DNA from 4 places in the Leuconostoc sp. S50 genome. Region 4 is predicted to be linked to each of the others. Evidence: riboswitches for the same ligand, from Rfam matches in the RefSeq annotation. Region 4 holds a riboswitch; each other region holds the start of a gene.

Region 1 (5,582 bases), on a different contig from region 4:
ATACTGAATGAAAAATATTGTGATAACTGGTGGTGGATCTGGTGTTGGATTTGCCATAGCGCGAGATTTATCAATTAATAATCAAGTGATTTTGGTTGGCCGTAATGAGCACAAGTTGCAATTAGCCCAAACTAGTCTTGGTAATAATGTCAAGTATGTTGCTGGTGATCTGTCAATCAATTCAGAACGTCAAAAAGTTGTTGAATTTATTTTGAAAAACACAGAGCGGATAGATGTCTTGATCCATAGTGCCGGTATTTATCCAACTAACAGTCAAGATAATATTAATAACAACTTGTTAGCCCATTATTATTTGACAATAGCTCTTTTAAAAGTATTAAGAGGAAGTCGAGTATTGATTGTCACGGGAAACCCACAGGCTATTGCAATGGCTCCGATTTGTGAACAACAATTTAACGCATTGATGCGCGCCACATGGGCAATTACTCATAAAATGCTATTAGTACAGGTACTGGTTGACCAATTGGCAGCACAGAAGACCACTATTAATAGCTTTTTCCCTGGGGATGTAAAAAGCAATCTGATGGCGTATACAAAGTCTCTGACGAATACTTCTGTACCGGTGGGTAGCTTACTGGCTTTGAATGAAAAATTTGAAAATGTGACTGGTGCTTTTTTTGATGAAATCGGAAATAAAGTACCTCAAAATACTGATAAATACAATAAAAATAATGCGAAAAGAGTCTTATCACTTTATATCCGAGAGCTTGGTTATTCATCATTGCACAAACTTCAATAATCAGCTTTTTTTCAATTGAAGAGGTGGCAAAAAATAAATTGATTGGCAGAGTCATTAGCATTTCTTATCGATAACAGCTCTATAAATAATCCAGAAAAAATTCTAAAATCGTGAAATTGTATTTTGTAACAATCGCTATAACGTCACCATAACTTTTGAAAGAAGTCCAGTTATGTCTAGTTAGCCCATTACTAGACTTCGTTGCGAATCCAAATGGGTTAGTTTTTGTCATTAGAATTCGCCTGGTTTGACTTTGACGAGTGATAGGCTTTGTTATTGACTTATGAGCAATCTAGAATGATTTAAACAGTTTACACGTTTTTGTTACTTTATATAAAAATAGAATTGACAGAGTAGTATTGTAATGATAACAGAAATTTTAAATAAACTAAGTGCTTGACACCAAAGAGACTTTTTAAAGAATACTGGCAACTTTTATTTGTTTAATCAATGACTGATTTAAATTTCCAGTCTTGTTGGTAAAAAGCTTGCTCCCAAAACTGCCATTCTAGTTCACAACTTTTTAAGAAAAATTGCATAGCTTCTTCACGTTGTGATGATGTTGCCTCTGATGCCAAACGATCAATCCAATCGAAAATTTGATCAGAGAGTGTGGTCTGAGAATCATCATCCGTTTTGGCATAGAAATCAATCCATCCTTTAAAAGGATTAGCTTGATTATTAGCCTTTTCTTGAACTTGCTTGCTGGCAATTTCATGGTACGTCCAAGGACAAGCTTGAAAAGCAGCGAGAATATTCAGCAGTAAACCTGTATCAGCTGCACGATACATATGTGATTCATACAAATATGCTTTTGGTGCTGGTGTTGCATGTTGTAACATTTCATATTGAACGCCGGCCACATCGCAAAAGACGTGGTGTGGATGAATTTCGCTATTCAAAATAAAATCAATTGAATTCGCAAAAAATTTTATCTCGGTACGGTCAGTTAGTTTTGTAATTGCAGTGGCATAAATTTTAATAAATTCACTCAAATATTGAAAATCTTGTTCAACATAAAAAATTAAAGCTTCTCGTGGAACGTATCCTGTCGCGATACCACGTACAAATGGGTGTTCATGAATAGCAGTCATAATTGGTTGTGCATGAGCACGTAATTCTTCTGAAAACAACATAATATCTCCTAATAATTGGTTTTTAGTCAACAAAAAAAGCGCTTTGTTAAGAGCGCAAAAAGAGCATCTTTATTAAATAAAAGAATGCCACTTTCCTACGCTAGTGTTGACTAGATCAGGTTCGAAGGGACTGATGTAAACATCATCTCAGCCAAGAAGGCACCCCTAGTGGACAACATATAATATTTTATGAATTAAGAATAACACTACTACAAAATAATTACAAACATTAAAAAAAGTAGGAATCAGTGCATTGCCTTTTTGAAAACAATGAGTTATACTTTTTCACGTAGTTTAATATTTTATCTGGGGTACCGTAAGGTTGAGATTATACCCATTGAACCTGTCAGGTTAATACCTGCGAAGGAAGATAAGTTAGATTAAGACATTTTTTGATGCCATCAATCACTATTCTCTTTTGTGGTTGGTGGTTTTTTCTATGATCACTTATTACTAAAACGGTATATTAGCAAAGCTTACGACCTCAATCAAAAGGAGAATATGTTTATGGAACAGTTAGAAATCTCATCTGAATCAAAGGTTAGGTGGTCGTTGCGAGAAGTGATATTAATGGCATTAATAGGTATTGCTTTTGGTGTCATTTATTTTATTATGGATCCGATATACACAGCTTTAGATGCTGTTTTGGTCCCACTCGGATTACATCAATACACAATTGCAATTACAATTGGTCCTTGGATGATGGCAGCGCCACTTTCCAGCTATCTATTGAGAAGGATGGGGGCTGGATTAATTGGTGAATTACTAGGTGCGACAGGAGAAGCACTTTTGGGTGGTTACTGGGGTGTAGCGACTTTAATTTCTGGTTTTATTCAAGGAATTGGATCAGAGTTAGGTTTCACATTAACAGGCTATAAAAATTGGAAAACAGGTTTAATTTTGTCGACCCTTACAGGAACTATTGTGACTTTTGTATGGTCATTGTTCCATGATGGCTATCTTCAGTTTGGAATTAGTATGTTAATCGGATTGTTCATTGTACGGTGGATTTCAATTGCTTTTTTTGCTGGCCTACTAGTTTATTGGATTGTTAATCTATTAGAAAAGTCTAAGTTATTAAAAAAGTGATGTTAGGATGACCAATAATGACGATTTTAAAAACTAGCCATTTAGATATTAAAATTGATGACCAATTAATTTTAAAAGATATTACGCTATCCATACAACCGGGACGATTTATTTTATTAGTTGGTGAATCAGGTTGTGGGAAGTCTACATTGATGACTGCTCTAGCTGGTTTGTATCCCAAGTATGGTGGTGAATTGTCAGAAACAGTTTTATTAAATAAACATAATATCGCAACAATTAAAGCTAATTTTCGATCGAGAAAAGTAGCTATGTTATTTCAACATCCCGATCAACAGTTCGCAATGGATCGTGTGGAAGATGAATTAATTTTTTCACTTGAAAATTTGTCTCTATCAAAGCAAGAAATAGATAAACGAATCAATGAAGCATTAATTGAAGTTGGTATTGAACCACTGAGGCATAGTGATTTAGCTCATCTATCAGGTGGGGAATTGCAAAAAGTGGCTTTAGCTGAAACGTTGGCTATGGGCGCCGAAATCATTTTGTTAGATGAACCTTTTGCAGCGGTTGATCTCGTGCATCGAAAAGAATTGCAGTTATTGTTGAAAAAGTTAGCTGATCGTGGACATGGCATTCTAGTTTCTGATCATGATACAAGTGGTTATCAGTCGCTGATGACGGATGTCTTTCGCATAGCAAATAAAACACTTTATCAAGCAGGCAAAAATGAAATTAAGGATATATTTAATGAATATAGTCCACAGCTGTTAAAGGTTCACAATGAAGTAGATGAATTATCATTCAATATGGTTGATGTGACCTTGAAAAATGGCATCATGCCTATTTTAAAAAATAGTGATTTTAAGTGGGCCAAAAATAAAATAACATTAATTACTGGACCAAATGGTATTGGTAAGTCAAGTTTGTTATTAACTTTTGCGAGATTGCATGACTTTCAAGGAACATTATGCTACGAAGAGCAAGCGATTAATAATTTACCTTTTAAGAAATATGCACGTTTAGTGGGGCTAGTTTTTCAAAACGCAATGAATCAATTTTTAAACATTACAGTAAAAGAAGAACTTGAGCAAGCTAGATCAAAGAGTCGTTTCAAAGGATACTGGACTAAAGACAAAATATCCAAAGTTATCGACCGGCTAAATCTTGACGGACTATCAGAGCATAGCGTGTATGAATTGTCAGGCGGGCAGCAAAAAAAAATTACAATTATTAATTATGATAGTTATTTCTCCAGAAATATTATTATTAGATGAGCCTTTGGCGGGCTTGGATAAGATGTCTATTCAACATGTTATGGCAACTATTAAGGAGGTCGCTGATGATTTACATCAAACCGTCATTATGATTTCGCACCAAACACATGGCATTGCAAAATATGTTGACTATCACGTTCATTTCGATACAAGTGGCCTGCGCTATGAGGAGAAAATATGTTGATGAATGAAACTCAAAAACTAGTATTGGTCTTACTTATCTCTTTTGAAATAGCTTTCACAAAATCAGTATATCTCAATTTAATCTTGATTGTAATGAGTCTATTAATTTTATTGATAACTGGGAATTTTGCAAAGAACTTTGCTCGATTGTTGATTGTAAGTATACTGCCGGCCATTGGATCATTTACTTCGTTCTATTTTTTTGGTACCGGAAGCAAAGAACAGCGGGTACATTTTGCTTTGGTCATGACGACTCGTGTCGGAGTGTATATTTTTTTGGGCGCAGCTTTTATATCGACTATGGTGTTATACAAATTACTACGTTCTTTGGAGCAAAATGTCAAAATGTCTGCTACCTTCGTCTACGGTATATTAGGCGCTTTTAGTTTTATTCCTAAAATTATACACGCTGTGAAGACGATTCGTGCAGTCGGCATGATGCGAGGAGAAGTGTTGCATTTTTGGTCTCCAAAGCTATATTTTAAAGCGATTACCCAGTCATTGATATGGTCCAATAATTTGGCCATGGCTATGACTTCACATGGTTTTGAGGAAGGAGAAAAACGAAGTTACTATGAACGGTTTCCAGCAAAATTTGGTGGCTGGATGATTATTCTGATCGTGATGTTATTCATTCAATACTGCGTTTTTATTTTACGACTCTGGTAATTATTTTTTAATCATTAGCTAATTTTGAGAGATACGCGTGTGATCAAAGATTGAACAGTTTAGAAAAGTCCTCGTTTTTCCTAGAGAATATAAAAGGAGCTGAATTATGAACGATAACAAAATTGTTTTCTTTGACTTAGACGGCACGCTTTGTCCCAATAACGATCTAAAAGTTAGCGTGGAAATGATTGAACTGTTAAAAACGTTTCCAAAACGTGGGATTCTGTCAGTCATAGCTAGTGGCCGTAGTTTTTATGAAACTAAACCATTACTCGAAACACTGGAACTAGATGCTATTCAAAATATGATCTGAAAAAGGGAATTGAAATATGAATGTGAAAAAGATATTGAAATTATATTTGGTTACTGATCGACAGGGGCTTTGCGATGAGGATTTTTTGAATCGGGTAGGACTGGCATGTAAGAGCGGGGTCACACTAGTACAATTAAGGGAAAAGGAACTTTCTTCGCGTGACTATTTTAATTTAGCCGTTAAGGTTAAATTAATTA
Region 2 (5,582 bases), on a different contig from region 4:
TTTCTTCTGACCGCCAGACAGTTGATAGACAACGTGTTGCCGCAGATGGAGGAGGTTAAGACGCGTGAGAAAATGATCAATTTTTTGGGGTGACCAAAATGCGCGTTGTTGACTATGTTGATAACTCAATGTTAATTCCTCATCGACAGTCATTCTAAGGAACTGGCGCTCTGGGCTTTGAAACGATAGTGCCACTTCTTGAACATATTGTGCAACTTTTAATTTTTGAATATTTTTTGATTGATAAGTTATCTGCCCATCAAAAGATTTCAATTTAGTTAACGCATTAAATAAAGTTGATTTGCCGCTACCATTTGCGCCAGTCAGGAGGGTAATTCCGGGTGCGCCAATAAGAAGTTGTGGCACCGTTATCAAAGTCTTTTTTTCGTTCAATAACTTGAAATGATTTAGTTCAAAAACCCCTTCACTGATTGTTTTAAAAGTATGATGTTGTGGCTTTGGAAGTCGTTGAATAAATTGAGTATGATCAAGTGCTGATATTTTATGATTATGAATTTCCCACACATTGTTGACAATATCTGAATAGCCTGAAAAATCGTGATCCGCAACAAGAATTGAAACACCATCAGCCTGCAATGTTTTTATTTTTTTTAAAATTTCCTGCCGTGCTGTCATATCAACATTAGCGAAAGGTTCATCTAGTAGTAACAATTTACTTTTCATCGCAACAATAATTGCCAAAGCAACTTTTTGTTTTTCACCACCTGATAGTGTGTTCATTTGTTGATTGGCTAGTTGTTTGATGCCGACAAATTTAAGCGCCGCTGTTGCACGTTCAGCTATTTCATCAGACGGAATTTGCAAGTTTTCTAGTGTAAACGTCAATTCCTCAAAAGGGGTAGGCATCGCAAACTGTGTGTCGGGATCTTGAAATAAAAAACCAACATACTGCGCTCTCTGATTAGCTGGTAGCTGGCTGATGGCGGTATTGTCAACCAAAACAGTGCCTTTAAGTTGAGGAAACAGGCCAGCAATAATTTTTAACAAAGTAGATTTACCAATACCCGATGGTCCAATCAAAAGGTTGAAACTATTTTCTTGAATGGTCAATGTCAAGTCGTCAAAAATTTTTGTTTTGCCATAGCTTAAATTAAGGTGTTCTAAAGTAACAATCATGGTTTATGGTATCCTATGTACGCGGAAAAAACCGCTTTATCTGTATTTATCTGTTTTTTTTGCTATTGTAAGTACATCGCTAGTCGTCGCCATATTGATTTTGCTATAAACCATTACAGGTATGTCTGTGATTTCGGCCGCAACTTTTGGTAATTGTGCTAAAATTGCCATCAATTGATCGTAATCGCCTTCTAATGTCGATTCAAACGCACCAACTTGGTAATTAACACCGCTAGCATCAATATAAGCAATGACATGATCAACAATTTTAATCACATCATTTTCGTTGGCAGTCATTGGCAAAACTTGTACTGCAATACTTGAAATCATGAGATCACCTCTGATTGATGCGTTGTCAAAATACCTGATTTAGCAATTAGCTTCTGTGTGAAGTAAACAATGACACCAGCAAAAATTGCCGATGAAATCAGGCGTGTGATAAATAGACCAACTAACAGACCTAATGAATATTGGGCATAGCCATTGCGAAGCAAGTCCCAACCAAAGGTGACAATTGTGACGGTAATGACAGAAGCTGTTAAGCTAGTTTTATCCCAACGTCGATATCCAAAAATAGCAAATCCAATTTCAGTTCCGAGCCCCTGAATGGCACCAGCAACGATATTCATGACACCCCATTGTGAGCCAAAAATCATTTCAATAGTACCTGCAAGTGTTTCGCCAATAATCGAAGCTCCGGCACGGCGAATAATGTATCCCGCCATTGGACCAGCCATTAGCCATGGACCAATTGTTCCATCGTTAGCGTATGGACTTAAACCCATAGGTGTTAATATTGCTGCAATAACATTATAAGCAAATGCCCAAGCCCAGAAAATAAAGCCGAAAAACACCGCGATGAGTGCGATAAAGATGACGTCACGAAGTGACCATTTTGTATGCATGTTGCACACCTCCGAATTTGTTGTGAAAACACCGCCATGAGGTTAGACATACAAAAAGCCAATCTTCGTGGGAAGATTGGCTTTGATATCATATCAATTAAAAATACTACAACAGACTGAATTGGTAGTTTGTCTGTATACAATCAATATTAAAGTAAATCTCCCTACGCTAGTATAATCTAGATCAGGTTATATGGGTATTATCTCAGCCGTTTGGCACCCCAGATTTTGGTGTTTTCAATTGTTTGTGATTAACTCACAAACAGAGTGTACCACAATCCATTTTTGCCTGCAAGCGGTGAAAGTCGTTTGGCTTGCAAAAATGGTCCTTATGGGTATACTTATTATTCATGAGTTGCAATTAATAAGTTATGTTTAGGAGTTGTATTGAGATGCTTTATTTTATTGGATTGGCTGCTGGATTCTTATTAGCTAATCAAAGTGCTATTAATGCAAAATTAGGTGCAGCGGTGCGTTCACCATTTAGGTCGAGTTTAATTTCATTTACAGTCGGGACAATATTTCTCATCGCCGTCTTTTTTGGGACTAGTCAACATATTGTTCCTATTGGCACTGTTTTATCTCATAATCCGTGGTGGATTTGGTTGGGCGGGATTTTGGGTGTCTTCTTTTTAACATCTAACATTTTAATGTTTCCTAAATTAGGGGCAATCCAAACGATTATTCTGCCAATTTTAGGCCAAGTTTTGATGGGAGAAGTGATTGATATTTTTGGGCTTTTTGGGGCACAACAACATCCTTTAACCTGGCTAAAATCGATGGGAATTTTGATTTTATTCTTAGGTATTTATATTGCTGTTGTGTTGGCGAGCCGAGGATTTGCTAAGGTTGAAGAAAAAAGTGACACAGATCATGAAAACGCCGTTGCGTTGAATTTATGGCGTTTATGGGGGATAGTGGCAGGTGCTATTTCAGCCATTCAACAAGCCATCAATGGCCACTTAGGACAATTAATGCATTCCTCAGTCGGTGCCTCGGTGTTTTCTTTTTTGACAGGCACCATCTTGATTTTTTTGGTTGTCATGGTTCGTGACAAGTCTCTTTTACCCAAAACATTCCATGCTAATGAACAGCCATTTTGGTTGTTCATTGGTGGCGTATTGGGCGCTGCGTTTGTTTTCGCAGCCGCCTATTTAGTGCCACAACTGGGAGCAGGAGTAACGGTGACTTTGGGATTATTTGGTTCAATCGTTGGATCAATGGCTGTCACACAATTTGGATGGTGGCGTTCACCACAAAGACAAGTGACGCGGGCACAAATATTTGGTATTATGGCGATGGCAATCGGTGTGCTACTGATAAAATTTGGATAAGGAAAGTCAGCGCATAGCTGGCTTTTTTGCTATACTTGTAGGAGTAAAAAAATTTTTTTAGGAAACATTATGGATAGTATTCATCTTTCGCCACGCCTTGAAGCTGTGGCTAAGCACGTGCCACAAGGCGCAATAATTGCTGATATCGGTTCAGATCATGCCTATTTACCTGCACATTTACTCTTGACCAATCATGTCCAGCATGCCATAGCTGGTGAAGTTGCTCAGGGACCGTTTGAAAATGTCCAACATGAAATTAACAAACGACATCTGAATGGCAAACTTGAGGCGCGATTAGCGAATGGTCTAGCCGCTATTGATACAGCTGATAAGGTTAACACAGTTGTAATTGCTGGCATGGGCGGCATTTTAATTCAAGACATTTTGTCAGCTGGTCAGTCAAAAAAACATGAGTACAATACTTTGATTTTACAACCAAATACTGATGAGAATGTTGTCAGATCATGGTTAAACAACAATCACTATTTGATTATAGCGGAAGATATTGTTCAGGAAGGTTCGCATTTTTATGAAGTGATTGTTGCAACACCTGGTGATTCAAAATTATCTGATCGTGAGATTGATTTTGGTCCGTATCTGTTGCAAGCAAAATCACCAATTTTTGTCGCCAAGTGGCAAAAAGAATGTGACCGCATCCAACTTATTTTGGAACATTTGAAAGATTCAGGAAACCAAAGTACAGTAGCTTATAAGAAATGGCAAACGAATTATGATCGCATCAAGGAGCTGATATCGTGATTGCACAAGAATTAATTGATCAAATTGAACAGTTTGCGCCACTATCATTGGCAGAAGCAGGGGATCCCACCGGTTTACAAATTGGCAACCCTAATCAACAAATTAATCGCGTTATGACTACGTTAGACGTGCGTCCAGAGGTTGTCAAAGAAGCCATTGCTGCTAAGGTAGACTTTATTTGGGCACATCATGAGGCAATGTTTTTTCCAGCCAAAAACTTAGACCTATCTGTTCCACAAAATCAAATGTATGCAGATCTTATCGGGAATCAAATTGTCGTTTATGCATCACATACCAATTTGGACAGTGCTTTTGGTGGGATGAATGATTGGTTATCCGCTGCGCTAAATATTGAGGACACAGTGCCTTTAATCCCTAATGCAGATGGCAAAACAGGATTAGGACGAATTGGTAAGTTAAATAAACCATTGACAGTGGCTAATTTTGCGAAACAAATGCGTGATATTTTTCACGTTGAAGCTGTTCGTGTCATAGCCAATGATCTTAATCGTGTCATTTCAACGGTGGCAGTTCTAGGTGGAGATGGGGGTAAGTTTTGGCCAATAGCTAAACAATCAGGGGCTGATGCTTTTGTTACTGCTGATGTATATTATCATGTTGGCCATGACATCTTAGCAGATGATTTTGTAGTCATTGATCCGGATCATCACATGGAAGCCATTGCTAATCAAAAAATGGCTGATCAAGTAAAAGTATGGTGTGGTGATCAGCTCGATGTTTTTGCCACAAAGATGAATACAGATCCTTATACTTATATTTTGGGACCGTCCGGACAGCAGTAGTCGACCAAAAAGGAGTGAAAATATGACAAAATATCCAGAACTAACAGAGCGATTTTTGAAGTACGTCAAAATTGATACGCAGTCAGACGAAAATTCAACAACAGTGCCTTCTTCACCAAAAGAAGTGGCATTTTTAGCTGAATTGGCTGAAGAACTAAAGCACATTGGTCTTGAAAATGTGCGTACTATGCCTGATGGTTATGTATTTGCCGAACTGTCAAGCAACATTGACAATGCTAATGTACCTACAATCGGTTTCATTGCTCATGTGGATACTGCTGATTTTAATGGTGCTAATGTGAAGCCACAAATTGTTGCTGATTATGATGGTCAATCACCCATCAAGCTTGGGACAAGTGGTTACGAACTAAATCCGTCTGAATTTCCGAGTCTAAAAAAATATGTTGGACACACGTTAATTACAACAGATGGGACGACACTTTTGGGTGCTGATGACAAAGCTGGGGATGCTGAAATTATCACAGCAGCAGCATATTTAATTGCTCATCCAGAAATCAAGCATGGTGATTTACGTTTTGCGTTTGGTCCTGATGAAGAAATTGGTATTGGCGCAGATAACTTTGATGTTACTGCTTTTGGTGCAGATTTTGCATACACGATGGATGGCGGTCCATTAGGTGAAT
Region 3 (5,582 bases), on a different contig from region 4:
TGTCCAACAGCAATGCCATCACGAATTGTGGCGTCAACGTATCTTTTCCCATGCAAAATCGCCACATCTAAAGTTTTGCCAAGCGCTAATTGTGCCGTAATCGCTGCCGAAATAGTGTCTCCAGTGCCGTGGGTACGCGCCGTAAGGACCCGCTGACTTGCCAACCAGAAATCTGTCCCATCAGCCAATAAGACGTAATCCTCAATACGTGATGACTGCCCATGACCTCCTTTCAATAAAACATTTTTGGCGCCTAATTTTTGAATCGCCTTAGCTGCACGTTGCATGTCTTGCCGATTATTAATCGCTTGACCACTTAAAATTTCAGCTTCTGGCATATTAGGCGTTACAAGTTCTGTCAGCGGTAACAATAAACTTTTCACGGCAGCCACTGCATCAGGATTAAGCAACTTTGCGCCACCTTTCGCAACCATTACCGGATCTAACACATATTTACCAAAATCAAAATTTTGCAAGCCTTTGGCAACAAGCGCTACTGTCTCTGCGTTACCGAGCATACCAGTTTTGGTTGCTTTAATCGCTAAATCATCAGCGATTGATTTCATTTGTGACCAAATCATATCAGGTGGGGTCATCAAAACATCTTGAACACCCAACGTATTTTGCGCTGTTAAAGCGACAAATACATTAGCACCATAGACACCTTGTGCAGCAAATGTCTTTAAATCAGCACTAATACCGGCACCGCCACTACTATCAGCACCAGCAATTGTTAATACTTGTGGTGTTTCATTGCTCATAAATATTGCACACTTTCAATCATAAACGTCGCTACTTCCTCGCTTGTAATTGCAGCAAGTTCATCTAGCAATTGCATACTATAAAAACCTGGTGTCGTAATTTGACGGCTGGCTTTGAGCCCAGCTAACTTAAAAGTTGCCATCGCGTACGTGACATTTTCCACAGTGAGTGATTCGGCTACAAACGCGCCAATCACAGACGATAAGGCATCGCCAGTACCCACATTAGTTGATAATAATGGCACATCTGTCTCAATGACGGCAGTATGATGACCATCACTAATAACATCTTTGGCGCCACTTAATGCAATTATGGCACCAGTCTTTTCTGCTGCTAATTGTGCGATGGCAATCACATCCCCACTACCAGTGGCATCAATGCCTTGACTGTCAAAATCAATATCGGCAAACCACGCTATTTCCGCTGCGTTGCCTCGAATGATATCAACATGCCCTTCTTGCATCAAAGTCTGCACGGCCTTACTACGAAAGGGCACTGCAACTGCCACTGGATCCAAGATAACAGGTTTATCTAAATTATTAGCGACCTTTGAAAGCGTTACAATATCAGACAGTTCATTGGCCTTAAGCGTACCAATATTAATGACAACGGCATCTGCAATTTGACATAAATCATTAAATTCACTAACTTCCCGACTCATAAGAGGCGAAGCACCAATAACATTCACGACATTGGCTACGAATTGTGGGGTAACAAAGTTAGCATAAGTCAGAACAAGTGGTGATTGTGTCCGTACATTTTTTATCGTCATTAGTATTGACTCCCTTTTTCATAGGCATTCCGCCAAAATTTTAGTTCAAATTGATATGATTTTTCAAAAATAGCGACATCCAGTTGACTGTCTGAATGGTCAACAATCTGCCAGTAATAGGTTACCAAATCATGATATTGTTTACTGGCATAATATTGCTGCCAACCATTGTTTGTTTGATGTGCCAGTGCTTTAGCTATAAAATAATAGGATTCTACACAAGGTAAGGTTGCCATAATTGCTGCCATAGCACCTTTTTGAGCTGCAGAACGCATGTGGCTCACATAAGATTGCCCCACCAAATCCAAAGGTTTTGGGGCAACAGCATCCACTAGACTAAGGTGTGCTTGTCCTTCATCGTCGCTTGTCGGCCTGGTTAAATGTAATGATTCATCAATTTGATTCACAATGGGCATAAAAGCTTCAATGTAGCTTGCATCTTGTGCTGTATAATAATCAGCTTGCTGCTGAGTTAATGAATTACTGCCAATAGCTTTCACAAAAGGCTCAGCCATGATTTGAGGCATAAATTGTTCTCTAATTGTTTGTAAGGTTGTCATGTTTTCTCCATAGTAGGACACAAAAAGGCCGCGAACCCACTCCAAGAAGATGCGTTCACGGCCAGTAATCAACATTTAAAAAACACTAGCTTGTGCAACATATCTCCCTTCGTACGTACTAACGTCATCAGGTTCAATGGGTATTTCTCAGCCGATTGGCACCCCAGATATTTTATTTAATTCAAGATAAGTGTAAACGAATGTCACCAGATAATCAACCCCACCATTCAGGATCAACATCTCTCATTTGATGCTTCAGTGACAATTGCGAATCACTTGTAACACGTTGATAAGTTGTGGTGTAAGGATTTTTCATCAAATTAATCATTTGCTGATACTGTGTACTTTTCAAAAAATCAGCTAATTGACTGTGATTTTGCCAAAAAGTCCATAACATATAATCTGCTTTGCCATTATCATTTTGAGCCACAACACCGGCAACATTTACTAACTTACCAATTAGTTTATCATTATCATCTTTAGCCTGAAAGGCAATTTGATGAATCACACGACCAGTTAGTTGATCATTAGTATAACGACTATCAAAGCCTAATGGCCGTTGAAATTGTTGGACAATTTCTGGTGCATCTAAAATCAAAACATTCGAACCAGCCAATTGTGATACCTTGCCGAGGTAAAACACGTTGTCTGGATTCGCTGTTTGAAGTGCTAATAATTCTGAAACTGACTGTTCTGGTGCAAGTACAAGATTAATTTTCATAAGAATGGCTCCTTTAACATTGTGACGACATCTGGTGAAAGCCGAACTGCATTACGCTGAATAAACTGTTGGACGCCTTTAAACGTTGTCAGATCAACTCTGGGTGTAATAGCGCCTGATGCAACTAATGCTTTTGCATAGACAATATCTGAACGCGTCATCATCGTCATGCCCCATGGCTCACTTAATAACAGGGACTCCCAGTGATCAGTTAATAATGCTTCAGCTCTTTTGAACCGATTGTCTTTGGCAATAAAACTACTCAGATCTGTTGGATTTAATTTCATAGGGTCAACACCTTTCCAATTTGATTAGGCAAACTGAGTTGTTGCTGTTCTGGCAGTATCCAATAAACACGACGATAATGTGACATAATCGGTGATGTTTCACCGTCACCATCAGTTAGGATAATCACTGTTGTCGTCTCACGAGGTGTTTTTTGTTTATCTAGATAGTCAAAAATACTTAGAAATGCCGTTCCTCCACCAGCACGGCGCTGCCAATGATTGATATTTTTAATCACTTCAACTGCTGTATCAAATGAAAACACGCGGACTTTAGCATCAAATTGTTGTGTTATTTGCATCACATTGGCTAGGAATTTACCCACTAGTCTATCACTAATAGAAGCTGAATTGTCGACAAATACCAAAATTTCATTTTCGTACTTACTAATTTCACCAAGTAAATCCATTCGATAGGCTTGGCGTCGATTAAATCGTGCGCGTGATGATTGCTTTTGATTAGGCACTTGGCTTACCCCTGCTTTGAAGATTTGACGCCAATTTTTTTTAGGCACCACCACCGCGGAAATCTGTTGTATGACAGCACTAGCCAAGTGACCTCGCCCAGATTTTTGTGCATCTTCATTAGCTTGACGAATGACTTGTTCAAGTGCCGATTTAGCCTCATCAGACTCATCGCCAACACTCGCCCACTCACCGTGGCCGTCGACGTCACCATGAGCAGGCACATCATCTTCAAAACGACTGATTAAATCAATATAAGTTTGCGAATCTTGATAAGGCGCAAACCATTCGCCGTACACATCAAACAACATTTGCAAAGTCACAGCCGTTGGTAACTCACCTAATTCCTTAGGTAAATATTGATTAATCGCCACATCAGTTCCTAGATCAACAACTGATTTTGCTTGGTGCGTTGCAGCATAGCGAACTGGGTGTTCCCAAATAACATGCAGTGCTTCATGTGCCAATGCAGCCGCAATCTGATTGTATGTGCTGAAATTTTCTGTTAAACGAGCTGGATTGATTACTAAGTACCAACGATGATTTTGCCATTTTAATGCCAAAGGATGCGGTGCTAACAGGTTCATTTCGCGGGTTAAATTCATGACAATGTTGCCATATAGGGGTGAAACATCTAGCAAGGTTTTAATACCACCTAATATTAAATTATCCGTTTCATCCTGCGTTATCATCTGGTTGCAATGTCCATAATTTGTTGATACAACACGTTTGCATAGTGTTCTTCTGAATTGTATAAATCATCTAAAATTGGGGCATTTGTCATTTGCTTGACCAGTGCATATTGCCCATCTGGTGCCACCAATTGTAGTAATTCACTAAAACGTGCAGCGTTATTATCGTGTGTCATATCTGCCGTCAATAACAATGTTTTCATCACTGTCATTTTTTGAATTTCTGAATAACTTTCAAATTTAGAACGAATGTTTAAAGGTACTTTAGGTCCGTCTGGCTTTGAGTCAAAAACCTCTTCGGCTGTGAGACTAGGCGTTTGTTCACGTACAAATCGAACAAATTGCGTGGCAACTACTTGACCTAAATCACCCGCCACAATATCAAATAATAAATCTTCTTGCTGACGATTTGATTGCTTCAGCAATTCAAAAAGATTATCCGACACACGTTGCCAAGCACGCGGGGTCGGATTCAAATCAACTTCACGCACAACAGGATATAATAAACCAGCATTTTCAGCGATAAATCTGCGCACCAAATCATGAATATTTGGCCGTTGGTCACCTTTAGCAGCCCATGCTAGCCAATCCTTCACTGATACGCTCATCACTAATCTTGTTGTCCGATCCTTAATTGCGGCATCAGAAGTTTGAACCGCATATTCAGATGTCTCAAAACCATGCATACTATCATCTGGATTTTCTGCCAAGATAAGGAAAACATTTTCAGGCAAAATTAGATCATTAATCTGTCGTTGTAACACTAAATTCATGAGTTCGGCCTGAACAGCTTGTGAGCCGCGATTAAACTCATCTAAAAACCAAATGATTGGTTGACTTGGTACCGATTCGGCATGTTGAATAATTTGAATCAGCGTATGTGTGTAGCCAAATTTAACATCAGCAAGTTGCCCATAATGCTTAGTTTCTAAAAATGCGCTTTCAGTCAAGGGCGGTATTGGAATCGCCAAATCGCCTTTTTCTGACAGAGAAACCACCGTTGTAAACAATTGCGCGTTCATTTGCTTTGCCACATCGCTCACTAAAGCAGACTTGCCAATGCCTGCTTCTCCAACAATATTAGGGACATTACCGCCTCGTAATATCAGTGGGACTGCCATTAATAATTGTTGATAAGTTAAACTCATAATGAACCTCATTCCTATCTATATTTTACCGCAATCCAAACAATCATGCTAAAATGAAAGTATGACAAAAAAAATTCTAATTCTCGGTGCTAATGGTCAAATTGCCAAATTAGTGGTTAATATGTTAGCCAATACCGACACACAATTAAAGCTCACCTCTCTTCACGCTAAACCAGCC
Region 4 (5,582 bases):
ATTGCACAAGGCGATAGTGTTAAAGAATCAGCACGTCAGTTTATTGATGATTTACATGCGCAACATATTATTCCAGTTCTTGTCACGGGTGATAACGAAAAATCGGCAAAACGTGTTGCCCATGAATTAGGCATTGAAGCCATTCATGCTGGTGTGTCTCCTCAAGAAAAGATTGCCCTAGTTGCTGAATACCAAAAGCGTGGCGCTGTCATGATGATTGGAGATGGCATTAATGATGCACCAGCACTAGCGCACGCTGATTTAAGTGTTGCCATTGGCGCTGGTACCCAAGTTGCCCAAGCCTCCGCTGATACCGTCCTTATTACTAATCATCTGCCAAAAATCATCGACTTCATTCGTTTGGCAAAACATGGCAATACAAAGCAAGTCCAAAACTTATGGTGGGGTGCAGGATACAATATTATTACCATTCCGTTAGCCGCGGGTGCTTTATCTTTCATTGGTCTTATGCTCAATCCAATGATTGGTGCTATTGTTATGTCTTTTTCAACCATTGTCGTTTCCTTAAATGCGCTGACACTTAAAGGGTAAAATATTAACTATTTAATCAAATATTAAAAATTACCATTTCTTTAATAACCACTTAATATAAACGTGTAGAATAGTAAGTGTTGATAATTTTATACCCATAAGGAGAATCTTACATGCGTAAGTATATCGCAGAATTTCTAGGCACATTCATGTTGGTTGGGGTTGGAACAGGTAGTATCGTCTACTCTGCTGCATCCACACAATCACCATTGACAGTTGCACTAGCCTTTGGCCTTGCTTTAGCAATTGCCATTTACACATTTGGTCCAATTTCTGGCGGCCACTTTAATCCAGCTGTTTCGTTGTCAATGGCTATCCAAAAAAGACTCTCATGGGTTGATTTTGGTGGTTATATCGTGGCACAATTCCTCGGTGCAATTGTTGCTTCAGCAGCTGTTTATGGCGGTGTTGCCGCTTACTTGAAGTCTTCAACTGTTTCCACAGCATTATCTGGACAAACAATGACCGTCAGCCAATTCGTTTCTTATGTTGGTTTGGGTCAAGCAAACTATGCCACTGGTGAACGTCTTAACGCTTTTGCGTTTGAGTTCGTCTTGACATTCTTGTTCGTACTTGTAATCTCAATTGTCACCAAGTTGACTAACGTTCCAGCCCCATTGGTTATTGGCCTTTTCTTAGCCGTTTTGATTATTGTAGCCCTACCAATTACAGGCGGATCATTCAACCCAGCCCGTTCATTGTCACCAGCAATCTTTGTCGGTGGTAAAGCACTCAAGCATTTGCTAGTCTATATTCCAGCACAGCTAATCGCTGGTGCATTGGCAGCATTTGCCGCTAACTACTTCAACAAAGCCAGTGACGAAAAAGCCGTAAAAGCCTAAAGTTTATAAAGATTGACTAACATTGTCAATCTTTTTTTGTTTCTAGAAATAAACGTGTATAATGGAATTTATTGGTAATATTACACACAAGGAGAATTTTTCATGCGTAAGTATATCGCAGAATTTCTAGGAACATTTATGTTAGTGTTCTTTGGAACTGGTAGTGTTGTTTATTCAGCTATTACGACACAATCACCTATCACAATTGGTTTGTCATTTGGTTTGGCATTGGCCGTTGCCATTTATGCTTTTGGTCGAGTTTCTGGTGGACACTTTAACCCAGCCGTATCACTTTCGATGGCAATTCAAAAGCGTTTGTCATGGGTCGAATTTGTCGGCTATGTATTAGCACAACTGATTGGTGCTATTGTCGCTTCTGGTGCTGTCTATCTTGGCGTTACAGCTTATCTAAAGTCACCATCAGTTACAACTGCTTTGTCAGGTCAATCAATGACAGTCAAACAATTCGTCACTTTGGCTGGTCTTGGTCAAACAAACTTTGCTGATGGACAAGGCTGGTACGCTTTCGCCTTTGAATTGATTTTGACTTTCTTGTTTGTTTTGGTCATTTCAATTGTCACTAAATTGGCTAATGTACCGGCGCCATTGATTATCGGTTTGTGGTTAGCTGTTCTAATCATTGTTGCATTACCTATTACAGGTGGTGCTTTCAACCCTGCTCGTGCCTTAGGTCCTGCAATCTTTGTTCAAGGTAAAGCACTTGGTCACGTTTGGGTTTACCTAGTGGCTGATCTACTAGGTGGTGCTTTGGCAGCATTTGCCGCTAACTTCTTCAACAAGGGTGTTACGAAAGAAGCATAATGTTTTTACTAAAAAGAAGCTCATCACGAGCTTCTTTTTTATTATCGCAATTGCCGTGGAAAGTCATGAGGCAATGGACCTGTAATCGTTTTAACGCCACCATCAAAGGGTAAAGGTAGTTCAATGGTAGCTGAATGCAGCATCAATCTTGGCATATGACGCCCACCATATAGGTCATCCCCAACTATTGGATGACCTATACTAGCTAAATGAACCCTAATTTGGTGCATTCGTCCAGTATCCAAACGAATTCGTAATAGTGAATTTTGATAAACTGTATGTACATTAGTCCAATGCGTTACAGCAAATTGTGCTTCGGCGCCATTGACAGCACGTTTCCTGTCGTCTTTTGCATCAATGCCAATTGGTGTTTTAATTATTCCCTGTTTTGTCGGCATCACACCACTCACCCATGCCAAATAAGTCCGCGTAATTACCTTAGCAGATAATAGCTGGTCAAGTATTGGCACTACTAAAGGCGTTTTTGCAACAATAACGGCGCCGGAGGTAGCCCGATCAATTCGATGTACCATATAAGGCGACGCTTCTACATGGCGCCTTTGAAAATCACCGGCAACGTAATTCAGCAAAGTATCATCTTCTGTGGGTGAATGCGGATGCATTTTCATCCCCGCTGGTTTATCAATCACCACAAGATAATCGTTCTCAAATAAAGTTGTTACCTGCTGATTATAATTTGGTCGATAATTAGAACTACTCGTTCTAAAGTCGTCCTGATCAAACGTCATCACTAAGACATCGTTAGTTGCCAAATAGTAACTAGTCGGGACCATTCTGCCATTCACAGTGAAATGACGCTTAATTCTGAGAGCGCCACGAATACGCTTTGGAATGAGCCATTTGGTCCATAAGGCTTTCACTGATTGTCCTGCGTTATGCGGTGATATAATAAATTGATATTGCCATGTTGTCATAGGATAAGTGCCCACACCTTTAGTTGCTTAGCCCCTTAATTTGACTTTATTGTCATTTTAGTTATACTTAAATTATCTGGGGTGCCTTTTGGCTGAGATATACCCACTGAACCTGCTCATGATAATGCATGCGAAGGGAGATACCACATTGTTTAGCTCATTAATGGCGCAACCTGTAAATTCTCTTGACGGTTGCGCTTTTATTTTTTTGGAGATATGAAGTCTATGCAAAATTCTCGTTCCCGCGTCATCGCTGAAGTGGCTATATTTGCCGCCTTGGCTGTTGTTTTCGATTGGTTGACCCTATTTAAAATGCCACAAGGTGGCGCTGTAACCTTGTCACTGGTCCCAATATTATTTGTTGCATACCGTCACGGTGTAAAAGCCGGTATGATTACTGGATTAATTGTTGGTATAGTGACTTTTATTTTAAATCCGTACTATTTAAATCCATTACAAGTATTTTTTGACTATTTCTTTGCCTACACGCTAGTTGGTCTCGGCGGATTGTTCGAAAGCCAATTAAAATATGCACTCCGTCGAGATGCAACAAGGCAAGCAATGATACTCATATCAATTGGTGCCCTATTAGGTGGTTTGGGTCGCTTTTTTGGTTCCTTTTTGGCTGGTGGTTTCTTTTACGGCGCATTTGCCCCTAAAGGACAAAATCCGTGGCTTTACTCACTAATTTACAACGCAGCTTATGTTATCCCACAAATCCTGTTGACGATTGTTGTACTGATTATTTTGCTTCGCGTTCAACCAAAAATGTTCAAATAAAAAGCCAGTTATTATAACAATTCTGAAGGGAAGCTGTTATAATAACTGGCTTTTTCTCGTGATTGGAGACTCGCGTTTATCAACAACCCGATACTTTACTTTGCCAGATTCCAGATAGACGTACAACAATTGTGTCTCATCGTCATCAAAATAACCCAAATTTACAACAACACGACCCTCATATTCTTCAATACCTTGAAAGGCTTTTTTCATAATGTGATGAATAATCATGGCACTTTCAAGTTGTTCATTAGCCTTATCAACAGCGTCATGTAGACTGTCACCATCATCTAAGTTTTGTTTGATTATCGCAACCTTAATAAACGCTCGAAAGCCATATAACCGAGATTCTTGTTCATCTTCTCGATCGATCGCTTGAACATATCCTTGCTTTTCCCAATAACGAAGTTGCCGTGTCGAAATATTTGTCATACGTGCTAACTCGCCAATACGGAATTGTAAATGATCAAGAGACGGTTTTTTAAAATTTTCTTTGTCAAAATTCATGTCTGTGCCTCTAGAAATAGTGTTCTTTGTCAACTAAGTTGCTAAACACCCCTAATATCTATTTAAATATAGCACATTCCTTTGTTAAAACAAAGCCTGCCACTGTTCTAAAATTGGGCCCATTTCAAAATCTTCTACTCGTTGTAATGAAATATTAGCATAGTATTGTCGCTCTTTTTGAGTACTTAATAGTGGTTGAATAGCTGCTAACAAACCATCAACATCGCCATTCTCGACTAAAATGCCGTATTTACCACCGTCTAGTACCTCCGCAGAACCGGTATTTTTCATTGCGACAATTGGTAACCCAAAGCTCATCGCTTCAGCCAAAACCAATGGCAATCCTTCCCAACGAGACGTCTGTAAGAAAATACTAGCATCACGGTAATGTTGTCGTAATGCCTCATCTTTTAGCCCACCACGGTAAATAATTTTATCGTGCGCCGCATATTTTTCAATTAAGCCTTGAAAAGTTGCCATATCTTCTGGTAGTCCATTACCTGCAATTGCCAGGCGCCAATCATTTGGTAATTTTGAAGCCAATTTCACAGCAAAATCGATGCCTTTATGCTGAATCGCAATTCGAGCTGTAAAGGCAATGATATGCTGTGACAAATCAGCACGACCATTTGGTGTGATAGTCAACGGATTCCATATTTTGACGGCGTGCTTATTGTAGGATTTAAAGCCGGCCAAATCGTAGTCTGTTAACACAACAACAGTATCAAGTGCCCGCAAACCTGCTTCAAATTCAGGCTGCATATCAGCATAGTACTGGCTTTTGTAGGTCGTCACATTATTATGCATCCAACCAATTAACTGTGTATCAGGTAATTGTGGTTTCATAACAGCAGCAAAACTAGACAACAAACCACCTGCTAAAATAACCACCTCGAATTCCCGTGCAAGATCAATAAAATCTTGAATTTGTTCAGCATATTTAATATAAGGCTGTGCATCGTTGGCTAAAGTTAACGGTCTCTTTGCTATGCGTAGCTCCGCTGATAGGGCATAAAAGGCTGGTAAATCAGAAAAGCTGTAATACACAACGTTGTGTTGTTGTGCTAAGGCGTTACCCACGACGGTTGTGGCACGCTTCATGCCCCCAAGACCAATGTTTTCAAGGGCAATGAGAATTTTGGTC

What was found. A riboswitch is a leader RNA that binds a small molecule or an ion and turns the genes downstream of it on or off. The one in region 4 is predicted to bind thiamine pyrophosphate.
Region 1: linked by a shared signal. The riboswitch ahead of IAE53_RS02990 (ECF transporter S component) and the one ahead of thiT (energy-coupled thiamine transporter ThiT) in region 4 are both predicted to bind thiamine pyrophosphate.
Region 2: linked by a shared signal. The riboswitch ahead of IAE53_RS02460 (ECF transporter S component) and the one ahead of thiT (energy-coupled thiamine transporter ThiT) in region 4 are both predicted to bind thiamine pyrophosphate.
Region 3: linked by a shared signal. The riboswitch ahead of IAE53_RS00470 (transcriptional regulator) and the one ahead of thiT (energy-coupled thiamine transporter ThiT) in region 4 are both predicted to bind thiamine pyrophosphate.

What each region holds. Positions count from the first base shown of each region.
Region 1 is NZ_JACVUE010000002.1:86,531-92,112, reverse strand. It holds gene IAE53_RS03005 (SDR family NAD(P)-dependent oxidoreductase) at 8-760, shown strand; gene IAE53_RS03000 (hypothetical protein) at 840-992, opposite strand; gene tenA (thiaminase II) at 1,204-1,896, opposite strand; TPP riboswitch at 1,972-2,073, opposite strand; TPP riboswitch at 2,194-2,282, shown strand; gene IAE53_RS02990 (ECF transporter S component) at 2,404-2,985, shown strand; gene IAE53_RS02985 (ATP-binding cassette domain-containing protein) at 3,003-4,220, shown strand; gene IAE53_RS11380 (hypothetical protein) at 4,183-4,404, shown strand; gene IAE53_RS02980 (energy-coupling factor transporter transmembrane protein EcfT) at 4,398-5,072, shown strand; gene IAE53_RS02975 (HAD family hydrolase) at 5,179-5,385, shown strand; gene thiE (thiamine phosphate synthase) at 5,402-5,582, shown strand, end outside.
Region 2 is NZ_JACVUE010000001.1:516,677-522,258, forward strand. It holds gene IAE53_RS02450 (ABC transporter ATP-binding protein) at 1-1,137, opposite strand, end outside; gene IAE53_RS02455 (thiamine-binding protein) at 1,174-1,467, opposite strand; gene IAE53_RS02460 (ECF transporter S component) at 1,464-2,042, opposite strand; TPP riboswitch at 2,187-2,276, opposite strand; gene IAE53_RS02465 (DMT family transporter) at 2,435-3,376, shown strand; gene IAE53_RS02470 (class I SAM-dependent methyltransferase) at 3,446-4,135, shown strand; gene IAE53_RS02475 (Nif3-like dinuclear metal center hexameric protein) at 4,129-4,938, shown strand; gene pepT (peptidase T) at 4,961-5,582, shown strand, end outside.
Region 3 is NZ_JACVUE010000001.1:109,108-114,689, reverse strand. It holds gene thiD (bifunctional hydroxymethylpyrimidine kinase/phosphomethylpyrimidine kinase) at 1-761, opposite strand, end outside; gene thiM (hydroxyethylthiazole kinase) at 758-1,534, opposite strand; gene IAE53_RS00470 (transcriptional regulator) at 1,534-2,094, opposite strand; TPP riboswitch at 2,182-2,270, opposite strand; gene IAE53_RS00465 (hypothetical protein) at 2,309-2,815, opposite strand; gene IAE53_RS00460 (hypothetical protein) at 2,812-3,102, opposite strand; gene IAE53_RS00455 (VWA-like domain-containing protein) at 3,099-4,256, opposite strand; gene IAE53_RS00450 (ATP-binding protein) at 4,253-5,404, opposite strand; gene IAE53_RS00445 (NAD(P)H-binding protein) at 5,466-5,582, shown strand, end outside.
Region 4 is NZ_JACVUE010000003.1:159,193-164,774, forward strand. It holds gene IAE53_RS04630 (copper-translocating P-type ATPase) at 1-552, shown strand, start outside; gene IAE53_RS04635 (MIP/aquaporin family protein) at 666-1,394, shown strand; gene IAE53_RS04640 (MIP/aquaporin family protein) at 1,497-2,216, shown strand; gene IAE53_RS04645 (RluA family pseudouridine synthase) at 2,258-3,151, opposite strand; TPP riboswitch at 3,219-3,307, shown strand; gene thiT (energy-coupled thiamine transporter ThiT) at 3,377-3,931, shown strand; gene IAE53_RS04655 (MerR family transcriptional regulator) at 3,968-4,438, opposite strand; gene IAE53_RS04660 (glycosyltransferase) at 4,523-5,582, opposite strand, start outside.